DNA from 2 places in the Streptomyces sp. NPDC036822 genome. Region 1 is predicted to be linked to the other one. Evidence: predicted binding sites of a transcription regulator. Region 1 holds the regulator's gene; the other holds the start of a gene.
The links. The regulator HrcA, encoded in region 1, represses chaperone genes, less so after heat shock. The targets are predictions, from matches to a motif close to TTNGCACTCNGNNNNNCNGAGTGCNAA.
Positions count from the first base shown of each region.

Region 2: a site for HrcA is predicted at 3,355-3,381, ahead of groES (co-chaperone GroES). Genes of this name have one in related genera too.

Region 1 covers NZ_JBVJPY010000001.1:773,647-779,626, reverse strand. The annotation lists gene ACZ68P_RS03630 (DUF3097 domain-containing protein) at 1-663, opposite strand, end outside; gene ACZ68P_RS03625 (MBL fold metallo-hydrolase) at 674-1,393, opposite strand; gene hrcA (heat-inducible transcriptional repressor HrcA) at 1,645-2,664, shown strand; gene dnaJ (molecular chaperone DnaJ) at 2,665-3,804, shown strand; gene ACZ68P_RS03610 (nitronate monooxygenase) at 3,936-5,009, shown strand; gene ACZ68P_RS03605 (16S rRNA (uracil(1498)-N(3))-methyltransferase) at 5,011-5,754, shown strand.
Region 2 covers NZ_JBVJPY010000006.1:30,901-36,880, forward strand. The annotation lists gene ACZ68P_RS15855 (hydroxyacid dehydrogenase) at 1-235, shown strand, start outside; gene ACZ68P_RS15860 (ester cyclase) at 296-994, shown strand; gene groL (chaperonin GroEL) at 1,125-2,753, opposite strand; gene groES (co-chaperone GroES) at 2,900-3,208, opposite strand; gene ACZ68P_RS15875 (polysaccharide deacetylase family protein) at 3,610-4,596, opposite strand; gene ACZ68P_RS15880 (THUMP-like domain-containing protein) at 4,696-5,877, shown strand; gene ACZ68P_RS15885 (RNA polymerase sigma factor) at 5,969-5,980, opposite strand, start outside.

The DNA of each region.
Region 1 (5,980 bases):
GCCCGTCTTCCAGTCCTGGCCCCTGGGGACCACCGGCCAGGCCGGGATGCCGACGGAGGACGGCTTCACCGCCTCCCACACGTCGATGTACGGGTGGCCGACGACCAGGACGTCCGGCGACGACACGCGGGCCGCGATACGGGACTCCTTCGAGCCCTCGACCAGGTGGTCCACCAGGACGCCGAGCCGGGCGTCCGGCGCCGGTCCGAAGTCGGCGACGATGGCGGGAAGGTCGTCGACGCCCTCCAGGTACTCCACGACCACGCCCTCGATGCGCAGGTCGTCGCCCCACACCCGCTCCACCAGTTCGGCGTCGTGGCGGCCCTCCACGTAGATGCGCCCGGCGCGCGCGACCCGGGCCCGGGCGCCCGGCACCGCGATCGAACCTGAGGCCGTACGGGCGGGCCGGACCGGCGCGCCCGCGGCGGGCCGGACGAGAGTGACCACGCGGCCCTCGAGGAGGAAGCCACGCGGTTCCATCGGGAAGACCCGGTGCTTGCCGAAGCGGTCCTCCAGGGTCACCGTGCCCGCCTCGCAGCGGATCACCGCCCCGCAGAAGCCCGTCGACACCTCCTCCACGACGAGGTCGACGTCCGCCGGCACCTCCGGTACGGGGGCCGGCTTCTTCCACGGGGGCGTGAGATCGGGGTTGTAGCTCCGCATTCGCGCGACGTTATGACACTCCGAAGCGCCGTGCCAGCTCATTGCGCTGCGTCCGCACGAACGCCGCGTCCACGACTGCCCCGTGCCCCGGGACGTACACGGCGTCCTCCCCGCCCAGCCGCAGCAGCCGGTCGAGCGCCGCCGGCCACTGCGAGCCGATGGCGTCCGGCCCGGCCTGCGGCTCGCCGGACTCCTCCACCAGGTCGCCGCAGAACACGATCTCCGGGACGCCGGGGACGAGGAGCACCAGATCGTGCCCCGAGTGACCGGGACCCACGTTGGCCAGCAGCACCTGCCGGCCGCCCAGGTCCAGCGTCCACTCCCCGGACACCGTGTGGCGCGGCGCCACCAGGGTGTCGGCCGCCTCCGTCGCCGCCGCCTCGTCGACCCCGTGGTGCACCGCGTCCGCCCGCAGCGCCTGCCGTTCCCGCCGCAGCAGGTCGTCGACGCCCACCGCCCCGAAGACCTCCGCCCCCGAGAACGCCGCGGTGCCGAAAACATGATCGAAGTGAGGGTGGCTCAGTGCGATGTGCGTCACCTTGCGGCCGGTCATGCTCTCCACCTGACACCGCAGCTCCCCGCCCTCCCGGAGCGTGGAACCCGTGTCGTACAAGAGGACCGACCTCGTGCCGAGCACCAGACCCACCGTGGCGTCCCAGCCGGGCAGCCGCCGCCGCCCCACCCCGTCCGCGAGCCGCTCCCAGCCGAACTCTTCCCAACCGACGTCCATACGGCGACGCTATCCGCTACGACGGAGCCACGGGGCGGCCGGGTGGCGGCCACAGCGCGGCCACGGGTCGGCCACGGCGGGACCACGGCACGGCCACGGCACGGCCACGCGGTGGCCACGAGGCGGCTCGGGCACGGCCTCCTTGCCTGGAGTGACGCCCGCCGCCGTACACTTGCCGGGGGTTTCCTGGCACTCGAACAGGGCGAGTGCCAAACACGGAGCAACCGGATCGACAGCTGGAGGTGTGCGACATGCTCAGCGAACGCAGACTCGAGGTGCTGCGCGCCATCGTCCAGGACTATGTCGGGACGGAGGAGCCGGTGGGCTCCAAGGCGCTCACGGAGCGCCACAAGCTCGGCGTGTCACCCGCCACGGTGCGCAACGACATGGCCGTCCTGGAGGACGAGGGCTACATCGCCCAGCCCCACACCAGCGCCGGCCGCATCCCGACCGACAAGGGCTACCGCCTCTTCGTCGACCGGCTGGCCGGCGTCAAGCCGCTGTCGACGCCCGAGCGGCGCGCCATCCACAACTTCCTCGACGGCGCCGTGGACCTCGACGACGTCGTGGGCCGCACGGTCCGCCTGCTCGCGCAGCTGACCCGCCAGGTCGCCGTCGTGCAGTACCCGTCGCTGACCCGTTCGACCGTCCGGCACGTGGAGCTGCTCTCGCTGGCTCCCGCCCGCCTGATGCTGGTCCTGATCACGGACACCGGCCGGGTCGAGCAGCGGGTGATCGACTGCCCGGCGCCGTTCGGCGAGACCTCGCTGGCGGATCTGCGGGCCCGGCTCAACAGCCGGGTCGTCGGCCGCCGTTTCGCGGACGTGCCGCAGCTGGTGCAGGATCTCCCGGAGTCCTTCGAGGAGACGGAGGACCGGGGCACGGTCTCGACGGTGCTCGCGACCCTGCTGGAAACCCTGGTGGAAGAGCACGAGGAACGGCTGATGATCGGCGGCACCGCCAATCTCACCCGCTTCGGGCACGACTTCCCCCTGACGATCAGGCCGGTGCTGGAAGCACTCGAGGAGCAGGTCGTGCTCCTCAAGCTGCTCGGCGAGGCCAAGGACTCGGGCATGACCGTACGGATCGGGCACGAGAACGCCCACGAGGGGCTCACCTCCACGTCCGTCGTCGCGGTCGGCTACGGTTCGGGCGACGAGGCAGTCGCCAAACTCGGCGTGGTCGGACCGACCCGCATGGACTACCCCGGAACGATGGGAGCGGTACGCGCAGTGGCACGTTACGTCGGACAGATCCTGGCGGAGTCGTAAGTGGCCACGGACTACTACGCCGTACTCGGCGTGCGCCGCGACGCGTCCCAGGACGAGATCAAGAAGGCATTCCGTCGGCTCGCTCGCGAGCTGCACCCGGATGTCAATCCCGATCCGAAGACGCAGGAGCGCTTCAAGGAGATCAACGCCGCCTACGAGGTGTTGTCGGACCCGCAGAAGAAGCAGGTCTACGACCTCGGCGGCGACCCGCTGTCCGCCTCGGGCGGTGGCGGTGGAGCCGGCGGCTTCGGCCAGGGCGGCTTCGGGAACTTCTCCGACATCATGGACGCGTTCTTCGGCACGGCGTCGCAGCGCGGACCGCGCTCGCGCACCCGCCGCGGCCAGGACGCCATGATCCGTCTGGAGATCGACCTCAACGAGGCCGCCTTCGGTACGACCAAGGACATCCAGGTCGACACGGCGGTCGTCTGTACGACCTGCTCCGGCGAGGGCGCCGCGCCCGGCACCTCCGCGCAGACCTGTGACATGTGCCGCGGCCGCGGTGAGGTGTCCCAGGTGACCCGTTCCTTCCTGGGCCAGGTCATGACCTCGCGGCCGTGCCCCCAGTGCCAGGGCTTCGGAACGGTCGTCCCGACCCCCTGCCCGGAGTGCGCGGGCGACGGGCGGGTCCGCTCCCGTCGCACGCTGACGGTGAAGATCCCGGCCGGTGTCGACAACGGCACCCGCATCCAGCTGGCCGGCGAGGGCGAGGTCGGCCCCGGCGGCGGCCCGGCCGGTGACCTGTACGTCGAGATCCACGAGGTCCCGCACGAGACCTTCCAGCGGCGCGGTGACGACCTGCACTGCACGGTCACGATCCCGATGACGGCGGGCGCGCTCGGCACGAAGGTGCCGCTGCAGACGCTCGACGGCATCGAGGAGGTCGACATCCGCCCGGGCACGCAGTCCGGGCAGTCGATCCCGCTGCACGGGCGCGGCATCACGCACCTGCGCGGTGGCGGGCGCGGCGACCTGATCGTGCACGTCGAGGTCATGACGCCGTCGAAGCTGGACCCGGAGCAGGAGCGCCTGCTGCGCGAACTGGCCAAGCTGCGCGGCGAGGAGCGCCCGACCGGGCAGTTCCAGCCGGGGCAGCAGGGGCTGTTCTCGCGCCTGAAGGACGCGTTCAACGGCCGCTAGGAAGTAGCCGGAAAACGTCGCAGGCCACGGCACGGACCCGGCCCCGGCCCACCGGAGGGCGCCGTTTGCACACCGCGGACGGCGCCCTCCGTCGTTTCGGTCTCCGAGCCCGCTCGTGACACGATGCCCGCATGTCCACGACCGCACTGAACGATCTGTCCCGCTACCCGATCGTGCAGGCCCCCATGGCGGGTGGCGCCTCGTGTCCGCAGCTGGTCGGAGCCGTGTGCGAGGCCGGAGGGCTCGGCTTCCTGGCCGCCGGCTACAAGACCGCGGGCGGCCTGTACCAGGAGATCAAGCAGGTGCGCGGGCTCACCGGCCAGCCCTTCGGCGTCAACCTCTTCATGCCGCAGAGCGGCCAGCACGCTGATCCCGCCGCCGTCGAGATGTACCGCCACCAGCTCGCCGGTGAGGCCACCTGGTACGAGACCGCCCTCGGCGACGCCGACAGCGGGCGCGACGACGCGTACGACGCGAAGCTGGCCATCCTCCTGGAGGACCCGGTCCCCGTCGTCTCCTTCACCTTCGGCTGCCCCGGCGGCGAAACCCTCGACGCCTTCGCCCGCGTCGGTACGTTCACCGTGGTCACCGTCACCTCCGCCGAGGAGGCCCAGGCCGCCCAGCGGGCCGGCGCCGACGCCGTCTGCGTCCAGGGCGTCGAGGCGGGCGGGCACCAGGGAACCCACCGCGACGACCCGGAGGCCGACGCCGGGACCGGGCTCCTGGCGCTGGTCACGCTGGTCAAGGAGGCCGTGCAACTGCCGATCATCGCGGCCGGCGGGCTCATGCGCGGGGCGCAGATCGCCGCCGTGCTCGCCGCGGGCGCGGACGCCGCCCAGCTCGGCACCGCCTTCCTCGTCTGCCCGGAGTCGGGCGCGCACCCCCTGCACAAGCAGGCCATGACCCATCCGCTCTTCGCCCGCACCGAACTGACCCGGGCCTTCTCGGGCCGGCCGGCGCGCGGGCTCGTCAACCGCTTCGTACGCGAGCACGGACCGTACGCACCCGCCGGTTACCCCGAGGTCCACCACCTCACCGCCCCTCTGCGCAAGGCCGCCGCCACCGCCGGCGACGCGCAGGGCATGGCCCTGTGGGCCGGCCAGGGCCACCGTCTCGCCCGTGAACTCCCGGCCGGCCAGCTCGTGGAGGTACTGGCCGCCGAGATCGACATCGCGCTCACCGCGCCCGCACAGAGGAACGTGTGACATGACCGCCCCCGTCTTCGTCGTCGACGCCGTCCCCGTCCCCGGCGCCTTCGTGCTCGACGGCCCCGAGGGCCGCCACGCCGTCTCCGTGAAGCGCCTGCGCGCGGGCGAGGAGATCGTCCTCACGGACGGGCGCGGAGCCTGGGCGGCGTGCGCGGTGACCGCCGCCGAGGACAAGGACCGGCTGACCGTCGAGGTCACGGCCACGCACCAGGACCCGGAGCCGACCCCCCGGATCACCGTCGTCCAGGCCCTGCCCAAGGGCGACCGGGGCGAACTCGCCGTCGAGATCATGACGGAGACCGGTGTCGACGCGATCGTGCCGTGGGCCGCGTCCCGCTGCATCACGCAGTGGAAGGGGGAGCGGGGGCTCAAGGCCCTGGCCAAGTGGCGGGCCACCGCCCGCGAGGCGGGGAAGCAGTCCCGCCGTACCCGCTTCCCCGAGGTCGCCGACGCCATGACCGGCAAGCAGGTGGCGGCCCTCCTGGCGCGGGCGGACTTCGCGGCCGTCCTGCACGAGGACCGCGCCCATCCCAGCGGAGCGCTCGCCGACGCCCCGCTTCCGGCGGACGGGGAGATCGTGCTGGTCGTCGGGCCCGAAGGGGGCGTCTCCCCGGAGGAGCTGGCGCTCTTCGAGGAGGCGGGAGCCAAGCCGTACCGTCTGGGCCACAGCGTCCTGCGCACCTCCACCGCCGGCACGGCGGCGACGGCCCTCCTGCTGGGACGCACCGGCCGCTGGTCCTGAGGCGCGCGTGCCGGGGGGAGCGCCGGGGCCCCGTCCGCCGCGAGTCGTCGTGCGCGTGCCGGGGGGAGCGCCGGGCCCCGTTCGCCGCGAACCGCCGCGCGCGTGCCGGCGGGTGGGAGTCGATCGGTCGTCGCGAGTCGTCGTGCGTGTGCCGGCGCACGGGAGCAGAGCGGTCGCGTACCGGCCCGCGTCCACCGGCCTTCCCGACCCGGTGGACGCGGAGGGC
Region 2 (5,980 bases), on a different contig from region 1:
GCTGCGCGCCGGCCGTCTGCGGGCGGTCCTGGACGTGACGGATCCGGAGCTGCCCCCGCCCGGTTCACCGCTGTACGACCTGCCGAACGTACTGCTCACCCCGCACGTCGCCGGCTCGCTCGGCAACGAGCTGCACCGGCTGGCGGACCACGCCCTGGAGGAGGTGGCGCGGTACGGACGGGGGGAGCCGTTCGCGGAGCGGGTGCGTCCCTCGGACCTGACGCGCACGGCGTGATCCGCCCCCCGGAGGCGCCGAGCCTAGACTGGAAGGGTCCCACCCGGTCCGGGAGGCGCCATGACTTTCGTACAGATCATCGATTGCAAGACCAGCCGGTTCGAGGACCTGAACCGGCTCATGGACAAGTGGGTCGAGCAGACCCAGGGCAAGCGGACGGCCACCCACAGCGTCATCGGCAAGGACCGCTCCGATGCGGACCATCTCGTGGAGATCGTCGAGTTCCCCTCCTACGAGGTGGCGATGACCAACTCGCAGCTCCCGGAGACGGACCGCATCTTCCGGGAGATGGTCGCGCTCTGTGACGAGATGCCGACGTTCACGGATCTGGACGTCATGCGGGACGTGCAGATGTACAAGGCCACGTCCCGCCGGGTCTTCGAGCTCATCGCCACCGAGGGCGAGCTGCCACCGCTCGACGAGGTCCTCGCGGAGGGCTACCACGACCACGATCCGGCGAACGAGCAGGACGCCATCGGCATGGACGCGGCCCGCCGCGAGATGGAGATGTGGCGGGGCGGCTTCGACTTCTCGTTCACGGTCCAGGACCAGATCGCCGAGGGCGACCGGGTGTGCACGCGGTGGACCTGGGTGGGGACGCACAACGGCGACTTCATGGGGATCCAGCCGACCGGCATGCGGGTCGCGATGACCGGTACGACCATCCACCAGTTCCGTCAGGACGGCAAGATCGTCGAGGGCTGGTGGCAGTACGACCAGCTCGGGCTCATGGGGCAGCTCGGCGCCGTCGAGGCGTGAGGCTCCCGCCCGCGCGCGTATCGCCGCACCGCGGCGGAGCGGCAGAACAGCGGAGCGGCAGAACAGCACCGAGGCCCGGTGCCCCCGCGACGGGGGCACCGGGCCTCGGCGTTCGCTCGGTGGTTCAGCCTCAGTGCGAGTGGCCGTGGCCGTGGCCGTGGCCCGCGTCCGCCGACTCCTCTTCCTTCTTCTCCACCACGAGGGTCTCGGTGGTGAGGAGGAGGGAGGCGATCGAGGCGGCGTTCTCCAGGGCGGAGCGCGTCACCTTCACCGGGTCGATGACGCCGGCCTTGACCAGGTCGCCGTACTCGCCGGTGGCGGCGTTGAAGCCCTGGCCCTTGTCGAGCTCGGAGACCTTGGAGGTGATGACGTAACCCTCCAGGCCGGCGTTCTCGGCGATCCAGCGCAGCGGCTCGACGGCGGCGCGGCGGACGACGGCGACACCGGTCGCCTCGTCGCCGGTCTTGCCGAGGTTGCCCTCCAGGACCTTCACGGCGTGGACGAGCGCGGAGCCACCACCGGAGACGATGCCCTCCTCGACCGCGGCGCGGGTCGCGGAGATGGCGTCCTCCAGACGGTGCTTCTTCTCCTTCAGCTCCACCTCGGTCGCGGCACCGACCTTGATGACGCAGACGCCGCCGGCGAGCTTCGCCAGGCGCTCCTGCAGCTTCTCGCGGTCCCAGTCGGAGTCCGTGGACTCGATCTCGGCCTTGATCTGGTTGACGCGGCCCTTGACGTCCTCGGAGTTGCCCCCGCCGTCGACGATGACCGTGTCGTCCTTGGAGATCGTGACGCGACGGGCGGTGCCCAGCACGTCCAGACCGGCCTGGTCGAGCTTGAGGCCGACCTCCTCGGCGATGACGGTGGCACCGGTGAGGGTGGCCATGTCGCCGAGCATCGCCTTGCGGCGGTCGCCGAAGCCGGGGGCCTTGACGGCCACGGCGTTGAAGGTGCCACGGATCTTGTTCACGACCAGGGTCGACAGGGCCTCGCCCTCGACGTCCTCGGCGATGATCAGCAGCGGCTTGGAGGAGCCGGCCTGGATGACCTTCTCCAGGAGCGGCAGCAGGTCCTGGATCGAGGAGATCTTGCCCTGGTGGATCAGGATGTACGGGTCGTCGAGGACGGCCTCCATACGCTCCTGGTCGGTGACCATGTACGGCGAGAGGTAGCCCTTGTCGAAGGCCATGCCCTCGGTGAAGTCGAGCTCCAGGCCGAAGGTGTTGGACTCCTCGACGGTGATGACACCGTCCTTGCCGACCTTGTCCATCGCCTCGGCGATGAGCTCGCCGACCTGCTGGTCCTGCGCGGAGAGCGCGGCGACGGCGGCGATGTCCGACTTGTCGTCGATCGGGCGCGCGGTGGCGAGCAGCTCGTCGGAGACGGCCTTGACGGCGGCGTCGATGCCCTTCTTCAGGGCGGCCGGGGAGGCGCCGGCGGCGACGTTGCGCAGACCCTCGCGGACCAGGGCCTGGGCGAGCACGGTCGCGGTGGTGGTGCCGTCACCCGCGATGTCGTTGGTCTTGGTCGCCACCTCCTTCACGAGCTGGGCGCCGAGGTTCTCGTACGGGTCGTCGAGCTCGACCTCGCGGGCGATCGTGACGCCGTCGTTGGTGATGGTGGGGGCGCCGAACTTCTTGTCGATGACGACGTTGCGGCCCTTGGGGCCGATCGTCACCTTCACCGTGTCGGCGAGCTTGTTGACGCCGCGCTCAAGGGCGCGACGGGCGTCCTCGTCGAACTTCAGGATCTTCGCCATGGGAGCGATTCAGCCCTCTCGGAATTCGTGGTGAAACTGGTGAAACGAACCGCGCCCCCGGACGCCCAGTGCGGGGTCTAGGGGCGCAGCTCAATGCATCTGGCTTCGGTGAAGGGTCGTCCGGGGGTGACCCCCCGGACCCCCGACTACTTCTCGACGATCGCGAGCACGTCGCGAGCCGAGAGGACGAGGTACTCCTCGCCGCTGTACTTCACCTCGGTGCCGCCGTACTTGCTGTACAGCACGATGTCGCCGGTCTTCACGTCGAGCGGCAGGCGCTCGCCGTTCTCGAAGCGGCCCGGGCCCACGGCCAGGACGACGCCCTCCTGGGGCTTCTCCTTGGCGGTGTCCGGAATGACCAGGCCAGAGGCGGTGGTCTGCTCGGCGTCGAGCGGCTGGACCACAATGCGGTCCTCGAGCGGCTTGATGGCAACCTTGGAGCTGGTGGTCGTCACGATCCGACCTCCCCCTTCGGAGATCTCACGGGGTTAACTGTCTGAGGTGGCGACCAGGTGGATCCGTCGTCGCGGGTGCCGGACCTGCCTGTCGCTGTGTTGGCACTCTCCGGTGGGGAGTGCCAGAGCCGAGACTATGACCGCGATTAGCACTCGGTCAAGCGGAGTGCCAATTCAGTGCCGCGTGGCGTCTCGATCCCGGTACGGGGAACGGCGTGACGGCCCTGATGGTTCCGCACGCGGGTTCGACCACGAGGGCCCGCCGCCCCCGTCCCGCGAGCCCACCCGCTCCGCCGCCTTGCGGCCCAGACGCTCGAACGGATCGACCGACGGGGCGCAGGCCGTCGCGCCGAGGAGCGCGCCGGCCAGGGCCAGTGCGGCTGCCGGCCGGCGCGCCCCGGTCATACGTAGTCCTCCAGCTTCGCGACGGCGTAGCCCTTGGCCGTGACGGTCCGCATCACGCGGCGGACCATGTCCGCCATGGACCCCTTCCAGTCCCCCTTGCCCCGGAAGTGGGTGAGGATGATGTCGCCGGGGTGCAGGTCGCGGTCCCACTCGCGCCACTCCATCCGGTCCGGGAACGCCTCGGACGCCCACAGCGGGACCGCCTTCACGCCGCACGCCTTGGCCGCGCGCAGCGTGTCCTCGTCGTAGTTGCCGTACGGCGGGCGGAAGAGCGGCGGCCGCTTCCCGTACCGCTTCTCGATGGTGTCCTGCATCCCGCAGATCTCGTGTTTCTGTTCGGAGTAGGACAGCTTGGGCATGTACCGGTGGTTGAGGGTGTGGTTGTGCAGGGAGACGCCGGCGTCCCGCATCTTCTCGAAGTAGCCGTAGTCCTCCTTGACCAGGTAGTCGCTGAGGAAGGCGCTGTACGGGATCCGCAGCTCGCTCATCATCCGGAGCAGCTCCGGGTCCTTCTCGGCGCCGTCGTCGATCGTCAGGAAGACGACCTTCTCCTTGGTCGGCACGGTGGTGAAGACGGGCGGCAGCCCCTCGCCGTCGGTCTCGAACCCCTTGCGGGTGGTGATGGTCGGCTTGACGGCGGGCGGGGCCGGGGCCTCCAGGGGAGGGCGGTCGAGCCCCCACTTCTTCGCCGCGAGCGCGCGGGCGGCCCGCTGCGCGCGGACCTTCCCGATGTACGCGTTGAGGGCGCCGGAGGCACCCTGCGCCTGGGCGCCCGGCTGACCGGGGGCGGCCTTCGCCGGGGATCCCGGGCCGCCGCCCGCGCCGTCGACCGGCCCGGCGCAGGCCGCGCCGAGGGCGGCCACGAGCAGCACCGCTCCGACCGAGCGGCGCACGGCGCGCGCGCGCCGGGGACGGGCGGACCGAAGGCGCCCGAGGGGCGTGGAACCCGGGGGCATTTGTTCCTTTTGTCGTACTAGTTGCATGGCGCCGCATCCTTTCAGCGGCGACCCCTCCCGCCCCCGCGACACCGCCGCGCCGCGCGCACCATCCCCCGGCCGGCCCACACCGGGCCAGGCCGCACAATGGGGCGGGTGACCGACCTCGCCTCCTTCGCCGCCCTGCTCACCCCCGAGGGCCAGACCCTGCTCGCCTCCCTGCGCGACCATGACCCCGCCCAGGAGCTGGCGGTCGTCTCCCGGCTGCGCCGCGACCACCCCGCCGAGCTGGTCACGGCGGCCGTCGGACAGGCCAGGCTCCGGCAGCGCGCGGTGGCGAAGTTCGGCGCCGAGGACGCGTACCGGATGTACTTCACGCCGCACGGCGTCGAGCAGTCCACCCGGGCCTCGGTGGGCACCTACCGGGCCCGCCGCCTCGCGGACCTCGGGGTGCGGTCCGTCGCCGACCTGTGCGGCGGGATCGGCGGGGACGCGATCGCGTTCGCCCGCGCCGGCATCTCCGTCCTCGCCGTGGACCGCGACCCGCTGACGGCGGAGGCCGCCCGCGCCAACGCCGACGCGCTGGGCCTGGCCGGCCTGATCGAGGTGCGGTGCGCGGACGTGACGGAGGTCGACACGGCGCCCTACGACGCCGTCTTCGTCGACCCGGCCCGTCGGGGCGGCCGCGGCAGGATCTTCGACCCGGAGGCGTACTCGCCCCCGCTCTCCTGGGCGATCGAGGCCGCCCGCCGGGCCCCCCACGCGGCCCTGAAGATCGCTCCGGGCGTGCCGCACGAGGCCGTTCCCGAGGACGCGGAGGCCGAGTGGATCTCGGACGGCGGCGACGTGAAGGAGGCGGTGCTGTGGTTCGGCACCCGCCCCGGAGCGGTCCGCGCCACCCTGCTGCCCTCCGGCGCGAGCCTGACCGGCCGCGGCCTGCCCGACCCGGCCGTCCGCCCGGTGGGCCGCTACCTCTACGAGCCGGACGGCGCCGTCATCCGCGCCCATCTGGTGGCCGAGGTCGCCGAGGAGCTGGACGGCGGCCTGATCGACGAGACGATCGCCTACGTCACGGCGGACGCGCTGATCCCGACCCCGTACGCCACCGCGTACGAGATCACCGACCGGCTCCCCTTCAACCTCAAGAAGCTGAAGGCCCTGCTGCGGGAGCGCGAGGTCGGCACCCTGACGGTGAAGAAGCGCGGCTCGGCGGTCGAACCGGAGGAACTGCGCCGCAGGATCAAGCCGAAGGGCCCGCGCTCCGCGACGGTCTTCCTCACCCGGGTCGCGGGCGCCCCGACGATGCTGATCGGCCACCCGGCCCGCTAGCGCGTGGCGCGGGCCGCACCGACGGCCGCACCCTCAGGCGCCCTCAGCGGCGAGGCTCCGGAGGCGCGGAATCCGGGTTCCGCGAGGCCGGTCATCCGTCCGT